Regions from separate parts of the Phycicoccus sp. Soil803 genome, predicted to be linked through region 1. Evidence: predicted binding sites of a transcription regulator. Region 1 holds the regulator's gene; the other holds the start of a gene.
The links. The regulator HspR, encoded in region 1, represses chaperone genes until heat shock. The targets are predictions, from matches to a motif close to AAGTTGAGTCNNNNNGACTCAACTT.

Region 1 (14,456 bases):
ATCCGCAACCACGCGGCATACCTGCTGGGGTGTTCGAGCCGTCGTCGACGGGCGCCAACGTGCTGACCCTCGACGCGGCAGACGTCACCATCAGAAGGTCGGTGCGGGCGCTCGACGGCTCGACCCGCACCACGGTCGCGGTGCAGGACCAGTGGTTCCAGGCCCGCGCCGGGCAGGTGCACGCGCTGGTGGGCCCCAGCGGTGCCGGCAAGTCGACCCTCCTGTTGGCGCTGGCCGGGCTGCTGCGTCGGCAGGGTGGGGAGGTGCGGCTACGGCCCGACCTGGCGGTCGACGGGCAGCGCGACCCACGCGAACTGGGCACGATCGACCTGGCCCGCCGGGTGGCCTGGGTGCCGCAGTGGGCCAGCTCCACCATCGTCAGCCACACCGTGCTCGACGAGGTGATGACCACGTCCCGGGCTGTGGGGCTGGTCGAGTCCGAGGCGCGGGTGCGGGCCCGGGCTCTGCTGGCGCACCTCGGTCTGTCTCATCTGGAGCAGGCCGACCCCCGACACCTCTCGGGCGGGGAGCAGCGTCGGCTGGCGGTCGCGTCCGCAGTGGTCCACCAGCCAGCCCTGGTCTGTGCCGACGAGGCCACCGTCGGTCAGGACCGGCTGACCTGGGCTGCCGTCATGGGCATTGTCGAGGGGTTGCGAGACACGGGGGCGGCGATCGTGCTGACCACGCACGACGACGCCGTGACCACGCGGGCGGACGCGGTCACGGTGATCGAGCGACCCGTTCAGCCGCCACCGGCACCGGTCCGCCGTCGCCCGCTGGTGGCCCGCGCGGGTCCGCTGTCGCTGTTGGCTGGCGCGAGCCTGGCGATCCCTGCGGGGGTCGTCTCGCCGCGGTGGTCCACCAGCCTGCTGGTCCTGTCCGTGCAGGCCGTGCTCGCGGTGATCGCGCTCTGGGCGCCGGGCCGGGGACCGGTCCCCACCGGTCGGCTGCGCGGCGTGCTCCTGCGGCTCGGTCCCGGGGTGCTCGGCGCCCTCTCGGTGGCGTGGTCCACCTGGCTGCTCGGAGGCCACGAGGGTGGCACCGCGTTCACGGCGGGGCTGCGGGTGCTGATCATCGTGCTGCCCTCGGCGGTGCTGATCCAGCACGTCGACGCCGACGCCCTCGGTGACCACCTGGGGCAACGGCTCCGTCTCCCGGCCCGCCCCGTCGTGGCCGTAGCGGCCGCGTTGCAGCGGGTGCACACCTTCGGGGAGATCTGGTCGGAGATCGCGCGGGCCCGCCGGGTGCGCGGGATCGGCGCCACGGCGCGTTCCCCGCGCTCGGTCCTCGCCGAGCTGTGGGCGCTGACCCTGGGGATGCTGGTCCGGTCGTTGCAGTCCGCGGCGGCGCTCGCGGTGGCGATGGACTCGCGAGGTTTCGCCACGGCATACCGGCGCACCTGGGCTGCACCCGCGCCGTGGCGACGGGCCGACTGGCTCGTGGTCGCCGCCAGCCTGGTCCCCCTCGCGGTGGCGGTCCTCGTCCGCTGAGGGGCCCGCCGCTCCTTGCGCGTGTTGGCGAGCATGCTGGACCCAGTTCGACGCCCTGACTATCTCTGTATCTATCTGTTGACCTATATGCACATGGCTGGCATTGTGTGTGTTTATTTCCAGTAATGTTCATATGGGGGGTAGGTATGGTCAGGAAGATAGTCTGTGCTGTGGTCGTGGCGGGGGGCGCGAGCCTGTCGATGCAGGGGGTGGCATGGGCTGACCAGTCCGTGGCGCCCAACCCCGACCGGTCGACGCTGGTCGCTCCGGACAAGGGAACCGACAGCGACCCACACTTGGCCTTGCCGCAATGGGCGGTCGAGGGCGAGGCAACAAAATTCGCTGCGGCCGTTGGACGAGTGCATGGAACGCGGATCGGGAAGCTTCCCACCGTGGTGGATCCTGGGAGTCAGCCGCCGGCTGCCCACTCGATGGCTGGCAAGCAGCAGGACCAGATCACCAGCTACTACTGCGGGCCGGCCGCAGTGTCGGAGGCGCTTGCACATCTGGGCATCTCCGCGAGCCAGTCCACGGTGGCCACGCAGCTGCGCACAACCGGTGACGGCACGGCCTGGTCAGGAGTCAACGCCAACGTCTCGACGGCCAAGACCGGATACCCGGTGCCCGACGTGCTCAACTACCACCTTCGCAATAGCTCTCTGCGCTACTACCCGGTGGGCTATGGGTCGGCCACGTCGACAGTGATCGCGAACTTCAAGACTCGCGCCGTGGCCGACATCTCCGCCGCCGACCCGGTCATCGGCGATGCGTGGGAGACCAGCAGTTCGGCCTACCACCTGGTCGGACATCCACGCGATCGCACGATCTTCCACTGGTACACCATGTTCGGCTACTCAAGCTCGGGGTCCTCGATCACCTACGAAGACTCGGCTCACTCCAGCCAGGTCAGCTGGGGGAGTGGTGTGCCCGAGTATTCAACGCTCGCCGCCACGAAGCTGGCGACGATCAACGCCGGACGGGGCTATGTCTGGTAGGCGCTTGGCAGCGTCGTTCCTGACCGTTCCGACGGCCCTAGGGGCTTGCACGCCCAGCGGCCCCGCGCCCACCGACCCGACGCCCGCCACGACGACCGCCTCGACCGATGTCGCTGGGGCGCCCTGGTGGGAGGGCTCAGCCGTCTGCGAACTCGAGCCGTCGGTGTCGCTCGCCCGGACGATGGCTCAGCGATGGTCACCGCCGAAGTCGGCCGGCGTGCGGGACATCGTGGCCCACGCGCCGGTGTCGCCCGAGGGCTGGATGTTCACGGAAGAGCGAGGCAGCAGGTTCAACGGTGCGTCGATGTGGAACGTCCGCACGGGAGAGCAGCGAGTCATCCGACGGTTCAAGGGCTCGGCGACCTACCAGGCGGCAGGAGGCTTCGACGGCGAGCACGTTCTCTGGGTGGAGACCCACGGCCTGGAGAGCTTCGACGACTTTGCCATCTACCTCTACGACTTGGCGTCCGGGACCAACCGTCACCTCGGTGACAACGAGACCGACGCCGCGGGAAACCCCTACGTCAGCCCGCTCGACGCGCCCGTCGTGCACGAGGGCATCGGTGCGTGGGTCCAGGGCACCGGACCCGGCGGCGAACGGACCGTGAAGGTAGCCGACCTGGAGACGGGCACCGTGCGGGACGCCTACACCGGCTACGTCAACGGTGTCCGCTTCCTCGGTGACGACCTGATGCTGACCATGGGCAACTGGACCCGGCGGCTCTACGACACCCGGACCCTGCAGGAGAAGGACCCTCCGGCCGGGCTGAGCCGCTTCAACGGTCGGGTGATGGTCACCTTCGGTGACGACGGCAGTGTGGCCTACACCAACGACAACTCCGACGACTCCGCGCCGTACACCGAGCTCTGGTTCGCACCCTCGCTGACCAAGCCGGCGCATCTCGTGCTCCGGCTGCCGACCGACCACGGGCTTCAGAGCGCGCCCGACATCACGCCCTCAGGCATCGTGTATCCCACCGACGGACACGGGTCCTTCTACCTCGACCGAGCGACGGGGAACACCGTCCGCATCACCGATGCGCAGTACTACTTCGTCGCGGACGACAGGGTGGTGACGCTCGACGCCGCCATCGACAAGGCGGCCAGGACCACGTCACTGAGGATCTTCAGCCTCCCCAGCTCGATCATGGGCGGCTGTCCGCAGCGCTCTCCCCAGCCGCAGCCCAGAGGGCCGTCGACGGTGCGCCCCGCCACCACGAGCTCTGCCGACTGATCCCGTGCCGCCACCGGGCCGAGACCCCTTGCGGCGCGTGGGCGACCGGAGCAAGGTGACCTCATGAACCGTGTCAGCGACGCCGCGGGTCCGTCCTCACCGGACCAGATCCGCAACGTGGTCCTGGTGGGAGCGAGCGGGGCCGGCAAGACGGCACTGTTCGACCAGCTCGTGGCGGCCCGGATCCCGGGCCGCCGCGCTCGTGAAGGGGGCGATCTCGCCGCCACGCAGTCCCTGACGGCGGCCTCGATCCCGACCGGCGAGGTCACTCTCAACCTGCTCGACACCCCCGGTCACCCCGACTTCGTGGGTGACGTGCGCGCCGGCCTGCGGGCCGCAGACGCGGCCATCTTCGTCGTCGCCGCGGCGGACGGCGTGGACGAGCCGACCCGACTGCTGTGGCGCGAGTGCGAGGTGCTCGGTATGCCGCGTGCCGTCGCCGTCACCCGCCTCGAGCAGGCGCGGGCCGACTTCGAGGCGACCGTCGACGGGTGCCAGCGCGCCTTCGGGGATGCCGAGCCGCTGGCCCTGCCGCTCGTGGTCGACGGCGCGGTCACCGGACTGCTGAACCTGTTGCGCCGCACCGTGACCGAGCAGCGGCCGGGTGGCGGTGAGGCCGACCGGGAGCCCAGCAGCGACGAGGGTGAGCTGATCGACGCCCAGCGGGGCGAGCTGATCGAGTCCGTGATCGAGGAGTCCGAGGACGAAGGGCTCCTCGAGCGCTACCTGGGGGGCGAGGAGGTCGACACCGAGGCCGTCTCCGGCGACCTGCGCCTCGCCATCGCGACGGCCCGCTTCTTCCCGATCCTGCCGACCCATGCTCCCGGCGGCGTGGGTGTCGAGGCGCTGCTCGAGCTGTGCGAGAAGGGTTTCCCGTCTCCGGTGGGGGCAGCAGTCCCCACCGTCTACACCCCGGCCGGCGGCGACTTCGGCACGGTGACCTGCGACCCCGCGGGTCCGCTCGTGGCCGAGGTCGTGCGCACCACGACCGACCCCTTCGTGGGTCGTCAGTCGCTGGTGCGGGTGTTCTCCGGCACGCTGCGACCTGACGAACCGGTGCACATCTCCGGTCACCTCCAGCACTTCGCGAGCCACCTCGTGGACGAGCACGCCGACCACGACACCGATGACGAGCGGATCGGCCCGCTCTCTGCGCCGGTGGGTGACGAGACGCGGCCGGTGGCCGCCGGGATCGCCGGTGACGTGGTCGTCGTCGCCAAGCTCGCGGGTGCGGAGACCTCGGACACGTTGTCGCGCAAGGACAAGCCGGCCCTTGTCGAACCCTGGCTGCTGCCCAACCCGTTGCTGCCCGTGGCGATCCACGCCAGGTCGAAGGGCGACGAGGACAAGCTCGCGACCGCGTTGCAACGGCTGGTCGCCGAGGACGTCACCATGCGGCTCGAGCACAACGCCGAGACCCACCAGCTCGTGCTGTGGGCGATGGGTCCGGCCCACGTCGACCAGCTGATCGCCACCCTCGACTCCCGCTACCACGTGCCCGTCGAGGTCGAGCCGGTGCGGACATCGTTGCGCGAGACCTTCGTCCGGCCCACCAAGGTGCAGGGCCGGCTCGTGAAGCAGTCGGGTGGACACGGCCAGTACGCCGTCTGCCACCTCGAGATCGAGCCCTTGGAGCGCGGCGCGGGCATCGAGTTCGTCGACAAGGTCGTCGGTGGAGCCGTGCCCCGCAACTTCATCCCCTCGGTGGAGAAGGGCGCCCGCAACCAGCTCGAGAAGGGGGTGCTGGCCGGCTACCCCGTGGTCGACGTGCGCATCACCCTCGTCGACGGCAAGGCCCACTCGGTCGACTCCTCCGACATGGCGTTCCAGACCGCCGCCGGGATGGCGCTGCGAGAGGCGGCCAACGACTCGACGGTCGCCATGCTCGAACCCGTCGACGAGGTGCACATCGACGTCAGCGACGACGCGGTCGGCGGGGTGCTGGCGGACCTGCGCGGCCGTCGCGGTCAGGTGCACGGCACCGAGCCGTCCGAGGTCACCGGGCGCACCGTCATCCACGCCGAGGTGCCGGCCCACGAGCTGGCCCGCTACCCGGTCGACCTGCGCTCGGTCTCACACGGCACCGGCAGCTTCACCCGCAGCTTCGTCCGCTACGACTACATGCCACCTGCGCTCGCCCGCGAGGTGACGGCCGGCTGACGTCCCGGGCTTGCGTCTGTTGGAAGCGAAACTGCCGGATCTCCGGAAGTTTCGCTTCCAACAGACGGGGGCCGGGTCAGTCGAGGACGATGAGCGGCGTCTCGGACCGGCCGCGCCGCGCGAGGTAACCGTGCCAGAGCAGCCGCGCCGAGGTCGACCGGTGCGGTCGCCACCGCTCGCCCACCAGCTCGAGGGCAGCCTGGTCGGGCACCACGTCGAGGCCCAGGGCCTCGGCCGCCGCCACCTGCAGCGCGCGGTCGCCGACCGGCCAGAGGTCCGCGCGGCCGAGACAGGCGAGCAGGTAGACGTCGGCGGTCCAGCGCCCGATACCGGGCAGGGCGATGAGCGCTCGCCGCACCTCGTCGTCGGTGAGGGCATCGAGCCCGGCCAGGTCGAGCTCGCCGGTCACGACCGCTGCGGCCAGGGCGCGCAGGTAGCGGTCCTTCTGGCGCGACACTCCGTCGACCCGCAGCTCCTCGGGGGTCGTGGCCAGCAACGGCTCAGGGCCCATGGTGCCCACGCGCTCGAGCACCCTGCGGTAGGCCGCGGCAGCAGACGCCAGCGACACCTGCTGCTCGAGGATGAACAGCACCAGGCTCGCGAACCCCGGTGGCCGCAGCCACAACGGAGGTATGCCGTGCTCGGCCACGAGCGCGGCGAGGTCGGGGTCGTGGGCCGTCAGCTCCGACACCGAGCGCGCGAAGAGTCGGTCGTCCACGAGCCGCGACGCTACCCCCAGCTGACCCGGACCGACCGCGTGGTCAGCCGGCGCGCAGCCGCCGCCGCTCGTCGCGCAGGGCCTGCAGCTCGGCCCAGTAGTCCCGGGTCGGGTCGGTGTCGGCGCGTGAGGCCTCAGGAGCCCGCGCGGGAGCGGACGGGGTGGGGACCACCCTCAGGTGTGACGAGCGCTTCTCGGCCATGACGCCCACGGTAGGACCCCCCACCGACAGCCACGCGGCATACCGGGTCTCAGGAGTGGGCCACTGGCCGAGATTCCGCTGCGACTCGCTGACCCAGTTCCTCGCCACCGCACCCCCTGACGCCGGGACTTCTGGCCACTGGTGTCGCACGACGGCCGCGAGACCGGGGGTCGGTGCGGCACGGCTGGCCAGAAGTCGGGAGTGAAGTGGAGGCGGATTGCTCGCTGACGGTCAACCGCGAGAGGCTGGCCGCATGCCCGAGGTGTTCGCAGGTCTGGTCGACGTCCACTACGGCTTCATCGACCTCTACTCCGACCCGGACGGCAGCGGCGACGAGACCGACGACCTGGTCGGGGCGCGCCGGGGTCAGGCGAACGGGCTCGTGGGCGCGCAGGTCCCGCACCAGCTCGGCATGGTCACCGGCCTCCACACCGGCGAGGTCCCCCTGGTCGTCACCTGGAGCGAGGGTGCGCCCGAGGTGGACGAGGAGTGGGAGGACGTCGTCGAGGTCTCGGTCGACCTGTCCACGCCTGACCTGACGATCGCGACGTTCGAGAGCGCGTACGGCTGCACGATCCCCCAGCCCGGCTGGCACCGGGCGCGCTACTGCGTCGCCGGCATGGACGAGGGGCAGGAGCTCGACACCCCCGAGGACGACGAGACCGCCCCCGACCGCTACCTCCTCCAGCTGTGGCCCGCGCCGCCCGGCCCCGATGCCGTGCTCCGCGAGGGCAGCGAGATCGCCGCCTACTGGCACGGCGTCGCCCGCGGCGAGGAGTGAGGCGAGAAAGGTCGCCCGGCCGGGAACAATCTCCTCACGCACGAAGTTGAGCCGAGTGAACGCAAGTTTGGCGCCCGGATTTGCCATGCGGCATACCGGCTCCTAACTTGAGTGCAGGCAACTCAACCCAGCGTCACCCAGACACACAGGAGATTCACCATGGCACGTGCGGTCGGCATCGACCTCGGTACCACCAACTCGGCCGTCGCCGTCCTCGAGGGCGGGGAGCCGACGATCATCGCCAACGCGGAGGGCGGTCGTACGACCCCATCCGTCGTGGCGTTCTCCAAGGGCGGTGAGGTGCTGGTCGGCGAGATCGCCAAGCGCCAGGCCGTCACCAACGTCGACCGGACGATCCGCTCCGTCAAGCGCCACATCGGCACCGACTGGAAGTCACCGGAGATCGACGGCAAGACCTACACCGCGCAGGAGATCAGCGCCCGCATCCTGCAGAAGCTCAAGCGCGACGCCGAGTCCTACCTCGGTGAGGACGTGACCGACGCCGTCATCACCGTCCCCGCGTACTTCGACGACCACGAGCGCCAGGCCACCAAGGAGGCCGGTGAGATCGCGGGCCTCAACGTGCTGCGCATCATCAACGAGCCCACCGCCGCGGCGCTCGCCTACGGTCTCGACAAGGGCAAGGAAGACGAGCTCATCCTCGTCTTCGACCTCGGTGGCGGCACCTTCGACGTGTCCCTCCTCGAGGTCGGCAAGGACCCGGAGGACGGCTTCTCGACCATCCAGGTCCGCGCGACCAGCGGTGACAACCAGCTCGGTGGCGACGACTGGGACGAGCGCATCGTCAACCACCTCCTCACCACCGTGAAGAACACCTCCGGTGTCGACCTGTCCAAGGACAAGATCGCGATGCAGCGGCTGCGTGACGCCGCGGAGCAGGCCAAGAAGGAGCTCTCCTCCTCGACCAGCACCAACGTGTCGATGCAGTACCTCTCGATGTCCGAGAACGGCCCGATCCACCTCGAGGAGACGATCAGCCGCGCCCAGTTCGAGCAGCTGACCAAGGACCTGCTCGACCGGACCCGTCAGCCGTTCCAGAACGTCATCAAGGACGCCGGCATCGCGCTGGCCGACATCGACCACGTGGTCCTCGTCGGTGGCTCGACCCGCATGCCCGCCGTGAGCGCGCTCGTCAAGGAGCTCACCGGTGGCAAGGAGCCGAACAAGGGCGTCAACCCGGACGAGGTCGTCGCCGTGGGAGCGAGCCTGCAGGCCGGTGTCCTCAAGGGTGAGCGCAAGGACGTCCTGCTCATCGACGTCACGCCGCTCTCGCTCGGCATCGAGACCAAGGGCGGCTTGTTCACCAAGCTCATCGAGCGCAACACGGCCATCCCGACCAAGCGCTCCGAGGTGTTCTCGACCGCCGAGGACAACCAGCCGAGCGTGCTGATCCAGGTCTTCCAGGGTGAGCGCGAGATCGCGCAGCACAACAAGCAGCTGGGCACCTTCGAGCTCAGCGGGATCGCGCCCGCACCCCGTGGCGTGCCGCAGGTCGAGGTCACCTTCGACATCGACGCCAACGGCATCGTCAACGTGTCCGCGAAGGACCGCGGCACCGGCCAGGAGCAGAAGATCACCATCTCCGGTGGTTCGGCCCTCGCCAAGGAGGACATCGAGCGGATGATCAAGGAGGCCGAGGCGCACGCCGACGAGGACCGGAAGCGTCGCGAGGAGACCGAGGCCCGCAACACCGCCGAGAACCTCGTCTACTCGACCGAGAAGTTCCTCGCCGACAACGCCGACAAGCTCCCGGCCGACGGCCGTGGCGATGTCGACGCCGCGCTCGCGGACCTCAAGGAGGCCCTGAAGCCGGAGTCGGGCGCCTCGCCCGAGGACATCTCGGCCAAGACCTCGAAGCTCTCCGAGGAGTCGCAGAAGCTGGGCACCGCGATGTATGCCGCGGCCGCCGAGTCCGAGCAGGCCGGCACCGCCGGTGACGGCGCGGCGTCCGACGACGCCGGCTCCGCCGACGCGGGTGCGTCCGACGACGACGTGGTTGACGCCGAGGTCGTCGAGGACGACGAGGAGAAGAAGTGACCGACCAGGCCCCCACGCCTGACGGTGCCGAGGGGGTGGTGGGCGCCGACGAGACCGCGCCGCCCACCACCGCCGAGGCGGCCCCGCTGCAGGGTGACATCCTCGATGAGGGTGCTGGCCCGCAGCACGCCGGGGACGCCACCGAGGCGAGCGACTCGACCAGCAACCTGAGCACCCCCGAGGGCGCCCAGGATGCGGACCTGCACCCCGACACGGTGCTCGCGGGGGAGCGGCTCGCCGACCTGCAGCGCCTGCAGGCGGAGTACGTGAACTACAAGCGTCGCGTCGACCGTGACCGCGCTGTCGTACAGGAGCGCGCAGCCCAGTCGGTCATCGAGGCGTTGCTCCCGGTGCTCGACGACATCCACGCAGCGCGGGAGCACGGCGACCTCGCCGACGGCCCGTTCGCGGCCATCGCCGACAAGCTGGAGTCCACCCTCGGCAAGTTCGGGCTGGAGCGCTACGGCGCGGCGGGTGAGCAGTTCGACCCCAACCTGCACGAAGCCCTGATGCACACCGCCTGGCCGCAGGACGGTTCGGTGCAGCCGACCGACTCGACCACCGTGGTGCAGGTGCTCCAGCCCGGCTACCGCGCGGGCGAGCAGATCCTGCGGGCAGCGCGCGTCGCCGTGGCCGATCCCGAGTGACGGCAGCATCATTCACCGCATGACCCCGACCGCAGGTTTCCCACCCAATAGGAACGAAACCTGCACCGCACCGCCGAGAGGAGGGCGCCGACATGGCTAGCCAGGACTGGTTCGAGAAGGACTTCTACGCGATCCTCGGCGTCCCCCAGGACGCCGACGACGCGGCGATCAAGAAGGCCTACCGCAAGCTCGCCCGCGCGCACCACCCCGACAAGAACCCGGGCGATGCGGCTGCCGAGCAGCGCTTCAAGGACGTCGGCGAGGCCAACTCGGTGCTGTCCGACCCGGAGAAGCGTCGCGAGTACGACGCGGTCCGCCAGATGGCCCGCGGCGGTGCCCGGTTCACCGCCGGTGGTCCCGGTGGTGGCGCGGGTGGCTTCGACGACGTGTTCTCCACGATGTTCGGGGGCGGGGCAGGGCGCGGTGGCACCCGCGTGCGGTACTCCACCGGCGGCGGCGGGCAGCCTGACCTCGAGGACATCCTCGGGGGGATGTTCGGCGGAGGTGCCGGCCCGGCATACGGGGGCACGGGGTTCCGCGCGCCCCAGGGGCCGCGCAAGGGCGCGGACCTGACCGCGCGCACGAGCCTGTCGTTCCGCGACGCCGTCGAGGGCGCCACCGTCACCCTCGGCACGACCGGTGGTGGCCAGATCACCACGCGGATCCCGGCCGGGGTCAAGGACGGACAGAAGATCCGTCTGCGCGGCAAGGGCCAGCCCGGCGACACGGGGGCTACGGCCGGCGACCTGATCCTCACCGTCGCGGTCGAGAAGCACCCGGTCTTCGGGCGTGAGGGCGACAACCTCACCATCGAGCTCCCCGTGACCTTTGCCGAGGCGACGCTCGGGGCCACCGTGGCCGTGCCCACCCTCGACGGGTCCACCGTCAAGGTGCGGGTCGCGCCGGGCACGCCCAGCGGCCGCGTCCTGCGGATCAAGGGCCGGGGCGTGCCGGTGAAGGACAAGCCGGGTGACCTGATGGCCAAGGTCAGCATCGTGGTGCCGCAGCGGCTGTCCGACGAGGCGAGGGCTGCGGTCGAGACCCTGCAGGCCCTGGACGAGGGGTTCGACCCGCGGGCCGAGCTCTTCGCGAACGCGAGGCGGTGACCGGTCGTGGACGAGGCACGCTCGTTCTCCCCCGACGACGACTCCCCGATCTTCGTCATCTCCGTGGCGGCCACGCTGGCCGGCATGCACGCCCAGACCCTGCGGCAGTACGACCGGCTCGGCCTGGTCAGCCCGTCGAGGACACGCGGTGGCGGACGGCGCTACTCCGGGCGCGACGTCGCGATGCTGCGGGAGGTCCAGCGCCTGTCCCAGGAGGAGGGCGTCAGCCTCGCCGGCATCCAGCGCATCCTGGAGCTCGAGAACCAGGTGGCTGCCCTGCGCGGTCGGGTGCTGGAGCTGACCGACGAGCTCGAGCGTTCCCGGCTCTCGTCGCAAGCGCGATCCGCCTCCCGCGTGTTCGCCGTCGGCCCGACCGGTGACGTGATCGCGGTGCGGGCCGGACAGCGCCCCCGAATGCAGCGCTCGCAGGCCTTGGTGGTCTGGCGTCCGAGCCACCACTGACCACGGCACAAGGGCGGGCCGGCACGCCTCGCTCCGACCAATGCACGGGCCGGCCCACCAAGAGCCCCCACCTCGCAAGACGATGGGGGCTCTCGGCCGGCGCCGGCGCAGTCTGGAGGGGTGCCGGGCAGGTCAGGCGGACACCTCGTCGCGCAGCGGCGCGGTGGCCAGCAGTGCCCGGTAGTCCTCGATCTGCAGCTCACGGAGCAGGCCGGCGTAGACCTCGGGACTGACGCGGAACTTGCTGCCGTTCTCGAGGTGCCTGATGTAGGACGGGTCGACCCCCAGGGCCGCGGCGAGGTCGGTCACCGCACGGCCCCTGGCCTGACGGATGACGCGCAGTGCGTAGCCGTGCACCTCGATCACGTGGTTTGGGGGTGTTTCCCTAGGCATGACCACGAACATAGTCATGACCGGATGCTCCGGCAAGAGTTCTGCACAGGTATCGGCAGAATGTGCCGTGATCGCGTCAGGCGACCCCGGTGTCGACCCACGACGCGCCGGAGTTGGGTGCCCTGGTGGCCAAAGCGTGACTGAACGGGACTAGAAGTGACTGGATGTGACTGGCAAGATGCGCAGCATGAATCGTGAGCAGCTCGAACGCCTCGGCCAACGCGTCGAACGGGCCCGTCTCAGCCACGGGTGGAGCAAGGAGCAGGCGGCCAGGGAGGCGCGCATCTCCTCGATCACGTGGAAGCGTGTGGAGGACGGGCTCGGGGTCCAGGACGTCAAGCGAGCCAAGGTGCTCGAGGTCCTGGGGCTGGACGACCGTGGTGAGCCTGTCGGTGGGTCGGCGCAGGATGGGGGCTTCGTGACCGCCCCGGGTCAGCGGATGCGGTCCGGGGTCAGTGACGAGGAGGTCCTCGCGCTGATCGACGACGTGAGGAGCAGGCTTGACGCCATCGAGCGACGGATCCGGGGTTCCTGACCCCTGGGCGGTGCTGCGCGAGATGCGCGACGTGGTGCTGGTGCGGCAGCCCATCGCCGAGCCCGGTCGCTACTACCACGGCCGCCGAGCGATCGTCCTGCGCTCCGGTCGCAGCCTCGAGGAGGAGCGCTGCTCCCTGTGGCACGAGCTGGTCCACGCCGAGCGGGGCGACGTCGAGTGCAGCGGCTGGACGGCCTCGGCCACCGAGCGCCGGGTCGAGCGCGAGGCGGCCCGACGGGCCATGCCCCTCGACGTCATGGAGCGCCGCCTCGCCCTCGCGAGCGACTGGGACGACTTCGTCTGGCACATGAAGGTGCCCGAGCGGTGGGTGCGGTTCCGGCTGACCCAAGCCGCCCCGGCCGAGCGCGCCCGGCTGCGCCGGGCCTGCCGCTGGGCCGACTGACGCCATCCGCCCGGCATACTCGTCCTGTGAGTGAGCACCTGCTGGTCTTCCCCGACCGTGAGACCGCCGACGACGTCGCCGCCGAACTGGCCCATGAGGGCTTCTCCGAGGTCCGCGTCGTCCGGGAGGCCTTGGCGGGGGAGGACGACTCGGAGGACCACGAGTGGGCCGTCCACGTCGTCGAGGAGATGGTCGCCGACGAGTCCGGACCGGTCGAGTCCGGGCTCCGCGACCGGTTCAGCGCCCTGGCCGAGGAGCACGGCGGCTGGTACGACCCGGACCCGGCCACCCCTGCCTGACCCCCGTGGCCAGGAGGCACGCTGCTCAGGGGGCGAGCAGGTCGACCACGGCCTCGCCACTGGCCCACGACGCGCCGTACGTGACCACGTGGGTCGCGCCCTGAGGCGGTGACCACCCGGGCCACCCGGTGTCGATGACGACGGTGTCGGGTCGTGCGCGCACGATCTGCTGGACGAGGGAGCCCATCCACCGGTGCCGGTGTGGGTCGCGCACCACGACCCACACCGGGCGTCCGGTCGCCGCGGCCAGTCCCGCGCGAACGCCCGCCGTGTCGGTGATCCGCAGCGGTGCCAGCCCGGGCCACCTGCGGGCCACCGCCGTCGTGAGGCCGGAGGGGGTGTCGTCGCCCACGGCGATGTTGCTCGGGGCCACGAGCTCGAGGACGCACGGGCCGGTCGCAGTGGCGACGACGGGGACCGAACCACGGACCCGGAGGGCCCTGGCCGCCGCCGTGCGCCCGGCCGGTGCCGCCCCGGGGACCGGCCGACCCGTCCGGGCCGCCGTGGCCGCGAGGCGAAGCTCGTCGCGCAGCCGCGCCGCGGCGGCCACCCGCTCGCCCGCCTCGGCCAGCCGCTCCAGGGGGAGGCGACCCGACTCGACGGCACCCACGAGTGCCGCGACCACGGAGTCCACGGTCTCGGCGTCGGCGAGTCCTCCGCCGATGCACAACGCGTCGACGCCGGCCAGGACCGCCTGGACCGCCCCCTCCGCCACCCCGAGCGGCCCGGCGACGGCGCCCATCTCGAGGCCGTCCGAGAGCGCCAGGCCAGTGAAGCCGAGTCCGTCGCGCAGGAGACCGGTCATGATGGCGGGCACCAGCGTGGCGGGACGGGGATCGATGCCGGGGACACGCACGTGGGCGCTCATGACCGAGGCAGCGCCGGCGGCGAGGGCCGCCCGGAAGGGTACGAGCCAGGGGCTGGTCTCCGGGTCGCCGAGGTCCACCTCGGGGAGGTCATGGTGGCTGTCCAC
Region 2 (14,456 bases), 3.5 Mb from region 1:
AGCACCGGCGAGCAGGACATCGAGGACACCGGGCCGCTGCCCGTCCCGCGCCGCGACGGTCGACGGCTCGGGCTCGTCCAGCGACTGCAGGCCCGGGTCGCAGCCCTGCCGGTGACGGTGCTCACCGCCCTCTGCAGCGCCATCGGGGCCCGCCTGCTGACCGGGTTCCTCACCCTCTTCATGGCCTTCCTCATGCGCGAGCACCCCCTGCCCGGGCACAGCGGCACCTTCGTCCTCGCCCTCGTCGTCGGCGCGGCCGGCACCGGCAACGCGCTCGGCACCGTGGTCGGCAACGCCCTGCGCCAGCTGCGACCCGACCTGATCATCGCGGTGGCCCTGATCGCCGACGTGCTGGCAGCGCTCGCCGCGGCGCTGTTCTACTCGCTCACGACGCTGCTGGTGCTCGGCCTGGTCGCCGGCCTCGGCGCCCAGCTGATCAAGCTGAGCAGCGACGCCGTCGTCCAGCGCGACATCGACGAGACCGTCCGCACGAGGGTGTTCGCGTGGTCCGAGACGGTCCTGCAGATCGCCTGGGTGGTCGGCGGAGGGATCGGGATCGCGATTCCGCTGATCCCACGCCTGGGCTTCGGCGTCATCTCGGCGCTGCTGCTCCTGGTGCTGGCCGCCTCGGTGCGGATCAGGATGACCCGGCACCACCGACCGCACCCGACCCCCGCCCCCGGTTCGATGTAAACCCGCCGGGGATCTCCGGCGGGTTTACATCGAACCGGGACGTCAGAGGGTGCGGAGCATGCGGGTGTTGCCGAGGGTGTTCGGCTTGACCCGCTCGAGGTCGAGGAATTCGGCGACACCCTCGTCGTAGGAGCGGACCAGCTCGGCATAGACCTCGGGCTCGACCGCCTGCCCCTCGATCACCTCGAAGCCGTGCCGGGTGAAGAAGTCCACCTCGAAGGTCAGGCAGAACAGCCGCTCGACCCCGAGTGCCCGGGCGTCGGCGACGAGCGCCTCCATCAGCAGCGACCCGACGCCATGGCCCTTGGCCTCGGGCCGGACCGCCAGCGTGCGGATCTCGGCAAGGTCCTCCCACATGACGTGCAGGGCGCCACAGCCCACGACGACGCCGTCCTGCTCGGCCACCCGGAACTGCTGGAGCGCCTCGTAGTAGGTCACCGCGTCCTTGGACACCAGGACCCGGGAGTCGGCATGCGGCCGGACGATCTCGCGGATCGTCCGGATGTCACTCGTGCGCGCCGCGCGGATCGTGACCGGCCCAGCCGGCTGAGGGCCGTCCGGCGCGGTGGGCTCGGGCGCGCTGGCCTCAGGCACCGAGGCGGCCGTTCTTCATGTCCGAGAAGATCGACCTCGCCCCCGAGCCGAGCAGCACCACGGACTGGCCCTCGCGGGTGCCGATCGCGCCCGGGACGACCTTGTTGGGCACCCCGGCCGCGGTGTTCACGTAGAGGCTGGCGCACAGGTTGAGGACCTCGCCGACGGTGAGGTCGGTGCTCAGGTGGGGACCCATCTTCGACAGCAGTCCGGCCAGGGCGCCCGGCCCGGCCTTGCGGGCCATGACGATGCCGGCCTTGATCAGCGCGCCCTGGTTGGCGGACCGGCCGAAGTCGCCGTTGGGCAGGTGCTTGCGCTCCCGCGCGAGGGCCAGCGCGTGCTTGGCGTCGAGCTTGTTGGTGCCCGGCTTGACGATCCGGTAGCCGTCGACGCTCTGCACGGAGCGCGCCGCGACGAAGACGATGCCCCCAAGGCTGCGGACCATCGCCCGAAAGCCCTTGAAGCCAGTGATGACGTAGCCGTCGATCGGCACGCCGCTGGCCCGCTCGATGGTGGTGACCATGCCGCCGACCCCACCGAAGACCAGGGAGGCGTTGACCTTGGCGTTCCCACCGGTCGACAAGGGCACCCACGAGTCGCGCGGGATGCCGACGATGCCGCCGACGCCCTTCTTGGCGTCGACCCCGATGATGTGGAGCGCGTCGCCGCGGCACTTGGTCACCGGCTGCGGGTTGCGCGCGTCCGAGCCGATCGCGAGGACCCGCATGGTCGGGAACGGCGGGCGGTAGACCTTGAGCGACGGCCACCAGCCGCCGGCCACCTTCCAGGTCTTGCCGTCCTTGACGAGCAGGGTGAGGTCCTTGCCCTGCACGACGGTCGCGATCGGCGACCCCTGCCAGGTGCCGGTGGAGCCGGCGACCTTCAGGGAGGCGGTGCGGGGCTTCCGCTTGCCCAGGGCCGCGCCCACGCTGGCGGTGGTGACGGACACCCGGCCCCCGAGGTACAGGGCGGACATCGCCGAGAGCAGGTCGGCGGGCAGGCCGGCTCCGGTCACCTTCGGCGGCGCGGCGGTGGCGCTGCTCGTCGTCGACGACGGCGTCGTGGTGCTGCTCGAGGGAGCCGGCTTCGGCTTGTCACTCGAGCAGGCGGCGACGGTCAGGGGGGCGGCGACCAGCCCGAAGAGGAGGGTGCGGCGGGGGAGGGAGGACTCAGACACGCGCTCCAATGTATGCCGCGGCGCGCGGACGATGCGAAACGGTCCGCGGTGCGCCGCGACGGGTTCGCAGACGGCATACCGGCGACGCCGTGGCGGTGGGCGGACGACAAGGCGGCCCGGACCATCCGGTCCGGGCCACCTCGTCCCCTCGCTGGTGGGGCCGTCCGGCTACTTCACCGAGTAGATCGGCTGGGTCTGCACGTTCAGCTGGTCCATCTTCACGGTGGCGGCCCTGCTCAGGTCGGCGTCGGTGATCTTGAGGACGTCGAACCCCTTGCCGAGGTCGGAGGAGTAGACGTGGCCGTTGTAGTAGTACGACGACCAGGTCCCGCCACCGCCACCGGCCGGGCCGGCCGGTCCGCGCTCGAAGTAGCCGATCTCGCGGGGGTGGTCCGAGTCGGTGAAGTCCCAGAACGACGTGCCGCCCATGTACCAGGACTGCACCATCACGTCGCGTCCCTTGACCGGGATCAGCGAGCCGTTGTGGGCGACGCAGTTCTCGGAGTCGAACTGGTGCCGGGGGATCTTGTAGTAGGACCGGAAGGTGAGCTTGCGGTCCTGGCTCAGGTCGTAGATCCCGTTCGCTCCGCGGTTGGGGCCGATCGTCGCGTTGCAGGTGGCCGCACCGCCGCCGCCGAGCTCGTCGGTGAAGACGACCTTGGTGCCGGCGTTGTTGAACGTCGCAGAGTGCCAGAACGCGAAGTTGGTGGTGTCGCGCACCCGATCGATCACCTTCGGCGCCACCGGGTCCTTGATGTCGAGGATGATCCCGTCACCCATGCAGGCGCCCGCGGCGATCTTGCGGGCCGGGTTCACGGTGATGTCGTGGCAGCCCGAGGTGTTCGTGTAGCCACCGTCCGGGAAGAGGTTCGGGGTGGCCACGACCTTCGCACTCGTCGGCTGCTTCTTCGGCACCTCGACGATCGAGATCGAGTCGTGCGGCGGCTGGCAGTCGGGGAAGGTCGCGTTGGGCGAGTAGCTCGAGACGTAGAGGTAGTCCACCTTCGAGCCCGGGATCAGCGAGTGCGTGTGCGAACCGCATGCCGTCTCGACCGACTTGATGTACCTCGGGTTGGCCACGTCCGAGATGTCGAAGATCTTGATGCCCTCCCACGAGGACTTCTCCGTGGCCGGCTGCGGGACCGACTGGCAGGAGTCGTCGGACCGCGAGGAGTCGGTGGACAGGTAGAGCAGCGTCCCCGACACGGTCACGTCGTTCTGCGACCCGGGGCAGCTCACCTGGGTCACCATCCGCGGGCTCGCGGGCACGGTCACGTCGTAGACCACGAAGCCGTTGTAGTTGCCGACGAACGCCAGGTTGTCCTGGAAGGCGAGGTCGGTCCCGGTGGCGCCGGCCAGTGGGCCGCTGCTGGGGAGGTTGGTCAGGTGCTCGACGTTCTGGCTGCGCCCGATCTCGTCCGGCCCCAGCTGGGTACCGGACTTGCCCACGCCGTCAGCGGCGAACGCCGCGCTGGCGGGGATCGTGAGGGCGAGCGCTGCGAGGCTGGCGAGCACCGCGTGGCGGGTTCTCATCTCTGGCTCCCTGGGTGAATCGCCGGTCCCGGCACCCCTTCAGTGTCGAGATCGTGACGATTTGTCCACCCTGTCGTCGAGGCCCGGAACCGTTCAAGGGTCTTCTGCCCCGTTTAGGGTAAAAAGTTGCTTATAAGGTCTGTTTGTGACGATTCATCATGGGAGGACTGTTCGCGTGTCGAGCCACCGCACCGCCCGGGGCTCCGCCCTCGCCGCAGCCGCCCTCCTCGGCCTTGGTCTCGCCGGGTGCTCCGGCGATACGCCGGCCCCCACGACGACGGCCACCTCACCCACCGCCCCCGTGCTCCAGCCGGGCCGGCCGGGCGAGCCGAACGCCTCGCTCACCGGCTCCGCCGCGCTGCCGTCGCGCACCGGCTCCCCGAGGGAGGCCGACGTGCGGTTCATGCAGGACATGATCGTGCACCATGCCCAGGCCATCGTCATGGTCTCGCTCGTGCAGGACCGGCTCGCCGACACCCAGGTCAGGTCGCTGGCCGCCCGCATCGCCGACGAGCAGCGGCCGGAGATCGACGCGATGGCCACGTGGCTCGAGGCCAAGGGCGAGCAGGTGCCGCCACAGGCCGGCAACCCCGAGCTCGGCTCGGGCAGCCACGACCACGCGGGCATGCCCGGCATGGCGACCCAGGCCCAGCTGCGACAGCTCAAGGCCGCCAGGGGCGCGGAGGCCGACCGGCTCTGGCTCACCCTGATGTCGGCGCACCACGAAGGCGCGCTGCGCATGGTGGTCCAGCAGCACCGCGACGGCACCGACGATGTCGTGACCCAGCTGGGCGACGAGATCCACGTGACCCAGTCGGTGCAGATCGGCTACATGCGCGAGATGCTCGACCGCCTCACCTGACCTGCCGGTCTCACGACAGAGAGGCGAGGTATGCCGCGTGGTGACCACGCGGCATACCTCGCCTCGATCGTGCTTGGAGTCCTGCCTCAGCCGGCGTCGGCGGAGTCGCCCACCGTCTCCACGACCGGGAGCTCGATGCTGCCCGGGTGCGGGGTGCCGACGAAGGTGAACGTCGCGGCCTTGCCCTCGCCCTCGGCCCCGACGAGCACCAGCTCGCCGGCCTTGAGCTCGCCGTAGAGGATCTTCTCGGACAGGACGTCCTCGATCTCGCGCTGGATGGTGCGACGCAGCGGTCGCGCCCCGAGCACGGGGTCGTAGCCCTTCTTGGCCAGGACGTTCTTGGCCTCGATGGTGAGCTCGATGCCCATGTCCTTGTCCTTGAGCCGCTTGTCGAGCTTGGCGATCTCGAGGTCGACGATCATGACGATCTCCTCCTGCGTGAGCTGGGGGAAGACGATGATGTCGTCGACGCGGTTGAGGAACTCGGGACGGAAGTGCTGCTTGAGCTCGTCCGTGACCTTGTTCTTCATGCGGTCATAGTCGCTGCGGGTGTCCGCGCCGGCCGAGAAGCCGAGCGAACCCTTGGTGATGTCCCGGGTGCCGAGGTTGGTCGTCATGATGATGACGGTGTTCTTGAAGTCGACCATCCGGCCCTGCGAGTCAGTGAGGCGGCCGTCCTCGAGCACCTGCAACAGCGTGTTGAAGATGTCGGGGTGGGCCTTCTCGACCTCGTCGAACAGCACGACGGAGAACGGCTTGCGGCGGACCTTCTCGGTGAGCTGGCCACCCTCTTCGTAGCCGACGTAGCCGGGAGGCGAGCCGAAGAGCCGCGAGACCGTGTGCTTCTCGGAGAACTCCGACATGTCGAGCTGGATGAGGCTGTCCTCGTCACCGAAGAGGAACTCGGCGAGCGTCTTGGCGAGCTCGGTCTTACCGACACCGGTCGGACCGGCGAAGATGAACGAGCCACCGGGACGACGCGGGTCCTTCAGACCAGCGCGGGTGCGGCGGATCGCCTGGGACATCGCCTTGATGGCGTCGTCCATGCCGACCACGCGCTTGTGCAGCTCGTCCTCCATGTGGAGCAGTCGGCTGGACTCCTCCTCGGTGAGCTTGAAGACCGGGATGCCGGTGCTGGCAGCCAGGACCTCGGCGATGAGCTCCTCGTCGACCTCGGCCACGACGTCCATGTCGCCGGACTTCCACTGCGTCTCGCGCTCCGCCTTGGCGGTGAGCAGCTTCTTCTCGTCGTCCCGCAGGCTGGCGGCCTTCTCGAAGTCCTGGCCGTCGATGGCCGACTCCTTCTCCAGCCGCACGGCCGCGATCTTCTCGTCGAACTCGCGCAGGTCCGGCGGTGCGGTCATCCGGCGGATGCGCAACCGCGCGCCCGCCTCGTCGATGAGGTCGATCGCCTTGTCGGGGAGGAACCGGTCGTTGATGTAGCGGTCGGCGAGGTTGGCCGCGGAGACGAGGGCGCCGTCGGTGATGGACACCCGGTGGTGCGCCTCGTAGCGGTCGCGCAGGCCCTTGAGGATCTCGATCGCGTGGCTGAGCGTGGGCTCGGCGACCTGGATCGGCTGGAACCGGCGCTCGAGCGCCGAGTCCTTCTCGATGTGCTTGCGGTACTCGTCGAGCGTGGTGGCACCGATGGTCTGGAGCTCACCGCGGGCCAGCATCGGCTTGAGGATGCTGGCGGCGTCGATCGCGCCCTCGGCGGCACCCGCACCGACGAGGGTGTGGATCTCGTCGATGAACAGGATGATGTCGCCGCGGGTGCGGATCTCCTTGAGGACCTTCTTGAGCCGCTCCTCGAAGTCACCGCGGTAGCGGCTGCCGGCGACGAGCGCGCCGAGGTCGAGGGTGTAGAGCTGCTTGTCCTTGAGGGTCTCGGGCACCTCGCCCTTGACGATGTCCTGGGCCAGGCCCTCGACGACGGCGGTCTTGCCGACGCCGGGCTCGCCGATCAGCACCGGGTTGTTCTTGGTGCGGCGGGACAGCACCTGCATGACCCGCTCGATCTCCTTCTCACGCCCGATCACCGGGTCGAGCTTGCCCTCGCGGGCAGCCATCGTGAGGTTGCGGCCGAACTGGTCGAGCACGAGGGAGCCCGCGGGCGTGCCCTCCTGCTGGACGTTGCCGGCCAGACCGGCACCCGAGCCGCCTTCCTTGCCCTGGTAGCCGGAGATGAGCTGGATCACCTGCTGCCGCACGCGGTTGAGGTCGGCGCCCAGCTTGACGAGGACCTGGGCGGCGACGCCCTCGCCCTCGCGGATCAGGCCGAGCAGGATGTGCTCGGTGCCGATGTAGTTGTGGCCGAGCTGCAGCGCCTCGCGCAGGCTCAGCTCGAGGACCTTCTTCGCCCGCGGCGTGAAGGGAATGTGGCCGCTCGGGGCCTGCTGCCCCTGGCCGATGATCTCCTGCACCTGCTCGCGGACCGACTCCAGCGAAATGCCGAGGCTCTCCAGAGCCTTGGAGGCGACGCCTTCACCCTCGTGGATGAGACCGAGCAGGATGTGCTCCGTGCCGATGTAGTTGTGGTTGAGCATGCGCGCTTCTTCCTGCGCGAGCACGACCACCCGACGGGCCCGGTCGGTGAACCGTTCAAACATCTTCTGCTCCTGCCTATCGAGATCACCTCGATGCTATCCGTGCGACGCGGACCCGGCGTCAGCCTTTCGTGGACCGATACCCGATCGGGACGAAATAGGGCCCTGTCGTACGACTCGTTGGGGGAACGCGGGGCGCTCCCCGACTGTTCCCCGCCCTGAGCCGAGTCGGCTCATGTTCGCCGTGGGCGGACGGACGCGGGATATGCCGCGGGGCTGGGTTCAGGCCGCGGGGCCCTTCTTGCGCACCTCGTCGACGTGGGCCATCGCCTCGCGCAGCTCGCCGAGCCAGCTGTCGGACTTCTCGCCGACGAGCTTGACGCACCAGGCCAGGGCCTCGGAGCGCGACTTGGCGACGCCCGCCTCGACGAGGGTGTCGAGCACCTGGCGCTCGGACTGGCGCAGCCGCGTCATGACCGGGGCCGCCAGGTGGGTGAAGAGCGCCTCGGTCTCGCCGACCCGCACGCCCCACGACACCTTGCGACCGCTGAGGTGCTCCAGCTCCCGCGCGATCTCGATGCGGCGCTCGCGGGTGTCCTCCCGGAACGACTTGATCCGGCCCCGCGCGGCGATGGTGCGGTCGGTGTCGTCGGTGTCGTCGCCCAGCTCGGGCTCGGCGAGGTCACCGATGATGATGAGCTCGTCGCGGTCGCGGGTGACCTCGACGGGGCCGGTGAACCAGTCGGTGGGGAGTCGGCCGGCCAGCCAGGCTTCCGCCGTTGTCTTGGTAGTCATGTAATGATGATTACACTGCAACGCCCTCCAGGGAACGGCTGTCCGCTCACGGCGAACTCGGGCCCAGCTCAGCGTGGCCGCTGGTCGCTGATCCGCTTGGCCTTGCCGAGCGAGCGCTCGAGGGCATGCGGCTCGAGGACCTCGACCTCGATCGTGACGCCGACCCGGTCCTTGACCCTCGTCCGCAGCACGCCGGCCATCGCGGCCCGCTGCTCCGGCGTCGTGTCGGCGGCAGCGGCCTCGACCCGGACCGTGAGCTCGTCCATCCGCCCCGGTCGGGTGAGCACGCAGAGGTAGTGCGGCGTCAGCCCCTCGATGCTCAGCAGGTGCTCCTCGATCTGCGACGGGAAGACGTTAACTCCGCGCACGATCATCATGTCGTCGCTGCGCCCGGTGATCTTCGCCATCCTGCGGAACTGCGGGAAGGCGGTCCCCGGCAGGAGGGTCGTGAGGTCCATCGTGCGGTACCGGACCACGGGCATCGCCTGCTTGCTGAGCGAGGTGAAGACCAGCTCGCCCTCCTGCCCGTCCGGAAGCACCTCGCCGGTGACCGGGTCGACCACCTCCGGGTAGAAGTGGTCCTCCCAGATGTGCAGGCCGTCCTGCGTCTCGCCCGACTCCTGGGAGACCCCGGGGCCGATCACCTCCGACAGCCCGTAGATGTCGACGGCGCGGATGTTGCTGCGGCGCTGGACCTCCGCGCGCATCTGCTCGGTCCACGGCTCGGCGCCGAAGATCCCGATCTCGAGCGAGGTGGTCTTCGGGTCGATGCCCTGCGCCTCCATCTCGTCGAGGATCCCGAGGAAGTAGGACGGCGTGACCATGATGATCCGGGGCCGGAAGTCCTGGATGAGCTGCACCTGCCGCTCCGTCATGCCCCCGCTCACCGGCACCACCGTGCAGCCGAGTCGCTCCGCGCCGTAGTGGGCGCCGAGCCCCCCGGTGAACAGGCCGTACCCGTAGACGACGTGCAGCAGGTCGCCCGGTCGTCCGCCCGCCGCCTCGATCGAGCGCGCCATCACCTGCGCCCACATGTCGATGTCGTCCCGGGTGTAGCCCACGACCGTGGGCTTGCCCGTCGTGCCGCTGGAGGCGTGCACCCGGACCACCTGCTCGCGGGGCACGGCGAACATCCCGAACGGGTAGTTGTCACGCAGGTCCGCCTTGGCGGTGAACGGAAAGCGCGCGAGGTCGGCCAGCTCATGGAGGTCGTCCGGCCGCACGCCGGCGGCATCGAACGCAGCTCGGTAGTGCGGCACGTTCGCGTAGGCGTGGGACAGGCTCCAGCGCATCCGGTCCAGCTGGAGCGCGCGCAGTTCCTCGACGGTGGAGACGACGTTGTCCATGTCGAGCAATCTACGACGACGGTACGAGCCAACCTGAGAGTTGGCCGTGAATCCCGGTCTCCCATATCGCGCGACGAGGATCGGACGTACGCTCGCAAAGGTGGACCGGCTCGGCTCGCCCCTAGTCGTCGATCCGCCCCAGGGGGTGGCCGACGAGGACTCCGGCGCCCCCGGTCGGCGGGCCCGCCTCACCGAGCTGGCCCGGGCAAACCGGCGGTGGCTGGTGGCCGTCCTCCTCGTCGCGGCGCTGCTCGTCGTGGGCACCTACGCGCTGACCCGAGGCCCGGAGACTCCTCCGATCACCGCCACCGACGTCGACAAGGCCGTCCAGGACGGCATCGCCAAGGCCCAGGAGGAGGAGGCCAAGGCACCCCCTGACGCGGCCGCGGCATACCAGGTCGCGCTGCCCTCACTCGTGACCATCGCGACGCGACTCACCAACTCCTCAGGTCCGCAACGCGGCACCGGCGCCGGGGTGGTCGTGAGCGCTGACGGCTCGGTGCTGACCGCACTGCACGTGGTCGACGGGGCCACGAGCATCGAGGTGACGTTCTCCGACGGCAGCTCGTCGCCTGCCGGGGTCAAGGAGAAGGACAAGGCCACCGACATCGCCGTGCTCACCCCGCAACGGCTCCCCCAGGTCGTCGTCCCGGCGGTCCTCGGTGGCGGCGCGCAGGTGGGCGACCCGGTCTTCGCCCTCGGACATCCGTTGGGGCTCAACGGATCTCTCTCGGCAGGCGTGGTCTCCGCACTCGACCGCAAGATCCGGGTCAACGACAGCCAGACCCTCGAGGGCCTGATCCAGTTCGATGCGGCCGTCAACCCCGGCAACTCGGGCGGGCCCCTGCTCGACAAGGGCGGACAGGTGATCGGGATCGTCACCGGGCTCGCGAACCCCTCCGAACAGAACTTCTTCGTCGGCATCGGCTTCGCCGTGCCCATCGCCACGGCCGGCGGCGTTGCCGGCAGCCCACCGCAGTAGCGCATCGCAACCCGAGGAGAGCGCATGGAACCGCACCGCCCCGATCTCGGTCGGCAGCACCCGTTGGAGCAGGCGCTCTACGAGGTCAAGAAGACCATCGTCGGTCAGGACCTCCTGCTCGAGCGGATGCTCGTGGCGCTGCTCGCGCGCGGCCACCTGCTCGTCGAGGGCGTCCCCGGTCTGGCCAAGACGATGGCGATCAAGACCCTGGCGCAGGCGGTCGGCGGCGAGTTCCAGCGGATCCAGTTCACCCCCGACCTGGTGCCCGCCGACGTCATCGGCACCCGGATCTACAACCAGAAGGACGGCGAGTTCCAGGTCTCCCTCGGGCCGGTCTTCGCCAACCTGGTGCTCGCCGACGAGATCAACCGCGCGCCCGCCAAGGTCCAGAGCGCGCTGCTGGAGGTGATGCAGGAGCGCCAGGTGACGATCGGTCGCGAGACCTTCAAGGCCCCCGACCCGTTCCTCGTGATGGCGACCCAGAACCCGATCGAGTCGGAGGGCACCTACGCGCTCCCCGAGGCGCAGGTCGACCGCTTCATGCTCAAGACCCTCATCGGATACCCCACTCCCTCAGAGGAGTTCGTCGTCGTCGAGCGGATGACGACGAACTACGAGGTGGCCCACCGGGTGCTCGAGCCGGGGCAGCTGGTCGAGTTCCAGAAGCAGGCCGACGCCGTCTACGTCGACCCAGCCGTGATCGAGTATGCCGTGCGGCTGACGGGCGCGACCCGCTCGCCCGGGTCGGTCGGCCTGCCCGACCTCGCCCGCTACCTGTCGTTCGGCGCGAGCCCGCGCGCATCGATCAACCTGGTCCTCGCCGGCAAGGCCCTGTCGTTCCTGCGGGGGCGCGACTTCGCCCGTCCGCAGGACGTCCGCGACCTCGCCCGCGACGTGATGCGCCACCGCCTCGTGCTGTCCTACGAGGCCCTCGCCGAGGGCATCGGCCCGGACGACCTGCTCACCCCGATCCTCGACGCGGTGACCATGCCGGACGTGCCGCTGCGCGACCGCCGACAGCCCCAGACCACCGAGACCTCGTGGACGACCGGACAGCGCTGAGCACCGGACCACCCGGGTCCGGTCCGTCGACGCCACTGACCGCCGAGAGCCTGCTCCGGCGGTTGGAGTGGCGCGTCGTGCGCCGGCTCGACGGCCGGTTGCAGGGCGACTACCGGACACTCTTCCGCGGGACCGGGATCGATTTCACCGACCTGCGCGAGTACGAGCCGGGCGACGACCTGCGGCACATCGACTGGAACGTCACGGCTCGCATGGACACTCCCTACGTCCGTGAGTACGTGGAGGACCGCGAGGTCACCGCCTGGCTGCTGCTCGACCGGTCGGCCTCGATGGGCTTCGGACCCGTCGACCGCCAGAAGTCGTTGGTACTGGCCGAGATCGCGACGACGATCGCCCACATCCTGACCAGGGGCGGCAACCACGTCGGCGCGGCGATGTTCGACGGCGACATCTCGACCATCCCGCCCGGGCAGGGCCGCAAACAGGTGCTGCGGATCAGCCAGGCGCTGCTGCGCCCGCCAACCCCCAGCCCGGCCAAGGACACGACCGACCTGTCGCGGCTGCTGCGGGCAGCACTCGGCCTGGCCCGCCGCCGCTCGCTCCTGGTGATCGTCTCCGACTTCATCACCCAGCCGGGGTGGGAGCAGCCCCTGTCGCTGCTGACCCGGCGGCACGACGTCGTCGCCATCCAGGTGGTCGACCCCCGTGAGTCCGAGCTTCCGGCAGTCGGCATGGTCTACGTCGAGGACGCCGAGACCGGTGAGCAGATCTTCGTCGACACCAACGACCCGGTCTTCAGGGAGCGGCTGGCGGCAGCGTCGCAGCAGCGCCAGGAGGAGCTCGTCGCCGCCGCCCGGAGGGCCGGCACCGACATCCACCCCGTCGCGACCGATGACGACCTCGTGCGAGCCCTGGTCCGCATCTCCGAGCTGCGGCGACGGAGGCGGCGATGACCTTCACGTGGCCGCTCATGCTGTTCGCCCTCCTCGCCGTGCCGGTCCTGGTCGTCGCCTACCGGGCCCAGCTGCGCAAGCGCGAGCTCGGGCGGGCCCGGCTCGCTGCCGAGGGACTCGTCGCCGCCTCGACTGCCCGCCCGGACCGGTGGCGGCACGTCGCGCCGCTGCTGCTGCTCGCCGCCCTCACGCTCCTGCTCGTCTCGCTGGCCCGACCTGCGGCCACGGTCGCCGAGCCCCGGCGGGAGGGCACCGTCATCCTGGCCTTCGACGTGTCGACGAGCATGGCCGCCAAGGACCTCTCCCCCACCCGGCTCGACGCCGCCAAGGCTGCTGCCCGCGCCTTCGTCGCGAAGCAGCCCTCGACGATCCGGCTGGGGGTCGTGGCGTTCGGCGACTCAGCGGTCATCGCCCAGCAGCCGACCAACAACCGCGCCGAGGTGTTGGCCGCCATCGAGCGGCTCACCCCCCAGGGCGGCACGGCGCTCGGGCGCGGGATCGTGTCCTCGATCAGTGCCATCGCCGGCAAGCCGATCAGCGTCGACGAGACCGGGGAGGACGGCAGCGCAGGGGGCGAGGACCTCGGCTACTACGGGTCCGCGGCGGTGGTGCTCCTGTCGGACGGCGAGAACACGACCGACCCGGACCCGCTGGTCCTCGCCCAGCTGGCTTCCACTGCTGGCGTGCGGATCTACCCGATCGGGCTGGGCAGCCCCCAGGGCACGGTCCTCGAGGTCGACGGCTTCCAGGTCGCGACCCGCCTCGACGAGGCCACCCTCAAGCAGATCGCCGAGACCACGGACGGCGCCTACTACGCCGCGAGCGACACGGCCGCCCTCAGCAAGGTCTACACCGACATCGACCTGACCTGGACCGCCCGCACGGAGGAGCGCGAGATCACGTCGTGGTTCGCCGCCGCCGCGGCGCTGCTGCTCCTGCTGGGCGCCGGGGTCTCGGTGGTCCGGTCGGGACGGGTGGTGTAGCGGTGTCCTTCGCCCTCCCCTACGCCCTGCTGGGCCTGCTGGCCATCCCGGCGCTCGTCGCGGCATACCTCTGGCAGCTGCGGCGCCGCCGCCGCAACGCCGTGCGCTTCTCCAACGTGGCCCTGATCCGCGCGGTCATCCCCCGCCAGCGGAGGTGGCGACGCCACGTGCCACTGGCCCTGGTGCTCGGCAGCCTGGCCCTGCTGGGACTGGCCGCTGGGCGACCGCAGGTGCGCGCCGAGGTGCCGATCTCGAGCTCGGCCGTGATCCTCGCCGTGGACGTCTCAGGGTCGATGTGCGCCACCGACGTCGACCCGAACCGACTCGCGGCCGCCCAGGAGGCGGTCCGGCAGTTCATCGACAAGCAGGACGACCGCACCCGGATCGGCCTCGTGGTCTTCTCGGGTTTCGCGCAGGTCGCCGTGGCACCGACGACGAACAAGGACGACCTGCTGAAGGCGGTGGACGGGCTGACCACCGGTCGGGGGACCACGATCGGCGCGGCGATCCTCAAGTCGATCGACGCCATCTCCGAGATCAACCCCTCGGTCGCCCCGGCCGACACCGGGGACGGCACCGGCGAGGGCCCTGACTCGCAGTCGCCCACCCCGGGCACGCCGACGCCGGCGCCCGAGAAGGCCACGACGGTGCCCGAGATCGTCGTGCTCCTCACCGACGGCGCCAACACCCGTGGCGTGACCCCGGAGGAGGCGGCGGTCCAGGCCGCGGCCCGCGGGGTCCGGGTCTTCCCGATCGGCTTCGGCACGACCGAGCCGACCCAGATGGTCTGCACCAGCGACCAGCTCGGGGGTGGGCTCTTCGACGGCCCGCCCGGCGGCTTCGGTGGCGGGCTCGGGCCCGGCGGCCGCAACTTCCTGGTCGTCGACGAGGCGGCCCTGCAGGCGGTGGCCCGGACCACCGGCGGCGAGTACTTCAAGGCCAGCGACGCCGACCAGCTCCAGGGAGTGC

Region 2: a site for HspR is predicted at 7,621-7,645, ahead of ASG95_RS18425 (ATP-dependent Clp protease ATP-binding subunit). Genes of this name have one in related genera too.

What each region holds. Positions count from the first base shown of each region.
Region 1 covers NZ_LMST01000001.1:420,218-434,673, forward strand. Annotated here, with positions in the region: gene ASG95_RS01950 (ATP-binding cassette domain-containing protein) at 1-1,490, shown strand, start outside; gene ASG95_RS20650 (C39 family peptidase) at 1,721-2,485, shown strand; gene ASG95_RS01960 (hypothetical protein) at 2,703-3,719, shown strand; gene ASG95_RS01965 (elongation factor G-like protein EF-G2) at 3,783-5,879, shown strand; gene ASG95_RS01970 (DNA-3-methyladenine glycosylase) at 5,956-6,597, opposite strand; gene ASG95_RS21555 (hypothetical protein) at 6,641-6,907, opposite strand; gene ASG95_RS01975 (hypothetical protein) at 7,053-7,580, shown strand; gene dnaK (molecular chaperone DnaK) at 7,740-9,638, shown strand; gene grpE (nucleotide exchange factor GrpE) at 9,635-10,285, shown strand; gene ASG95_RS01990 (DnaJ C-terminal domain-containing protein) at 10,378-11,391, shown strand; gene ASG95_RS01995 (heat shock protein transcriptional repressor HspR) at 11,398-11,853, shown strand; gene ASG95_RS02000 (helix-turn-helix transcriptional regulator) at 11,986-12,264, opposite strand; gene ASG95_RS02005 (helix-turn-helix domain-containing protein) at 12,434-12,781, shown strand; gene ASG95_RS02010 (ImmA/IrrE family metallo-endopeptidase) at 12,747-13,184, shown strand; gene ASG95_RS02015 (ribonuclease E inhibitor RraB) at 13,211-13,483, shown strand; gene ASG95_RS02020 (glycoside hydrolase family 3 protein) at 13,509-14,456, opposite strand, start outside.
Region 2 covers NZ_LMST01000001.1:3,961,151-3,975,606, forward strand. Annotated here, with positions in the region: gene ASG95_RS18400 (MFS transporter) at 1-693, shown strand, start outside; gene ASG95_RS18405 (amino-acid N-acetyltransferase) at 736-1,221, opposite strand; gene ASG95_RS18410 (LCP family protein) at 1,280-2,464, opposite strand; gene ASG95_RS18415 (LVIVD repeat-containing protein) at 2,633-3,997, opposite strand; gene ASG95_RS18420 (DUF305 domain-containing protein) at 4,173-4,859, shown strand; gene ASG95_RS18425 (ATP-dependent Clp protease ATP-binding subunit) at 4,946-7,468, opposite strand; gene ASG95_RS18430 (hypothetical protein) at 7,688-8,200, opposite strand; gene paaK (phenylacetate--CoA ligase PaaK) at 8,269-9,546, opposite strand; gene ASG95_RS18440 (S1C family serine protease) at 9,647-10,528, shown strand; gene ASG95_RS18445 (MoxR family ATPase) at 10,553-11,590, shown strand; gene ASG95_RS18450 (DUF58 domain-containing protein) at 11,569-12,504, shown strand; gene ASG95_RS18455 (VWA domain-containing protein) at 12,501-13,487, shown strand; gene ASG95_RS18460 (VWA domain-containing protein) at 13,490-14,456, shown strand, end outside.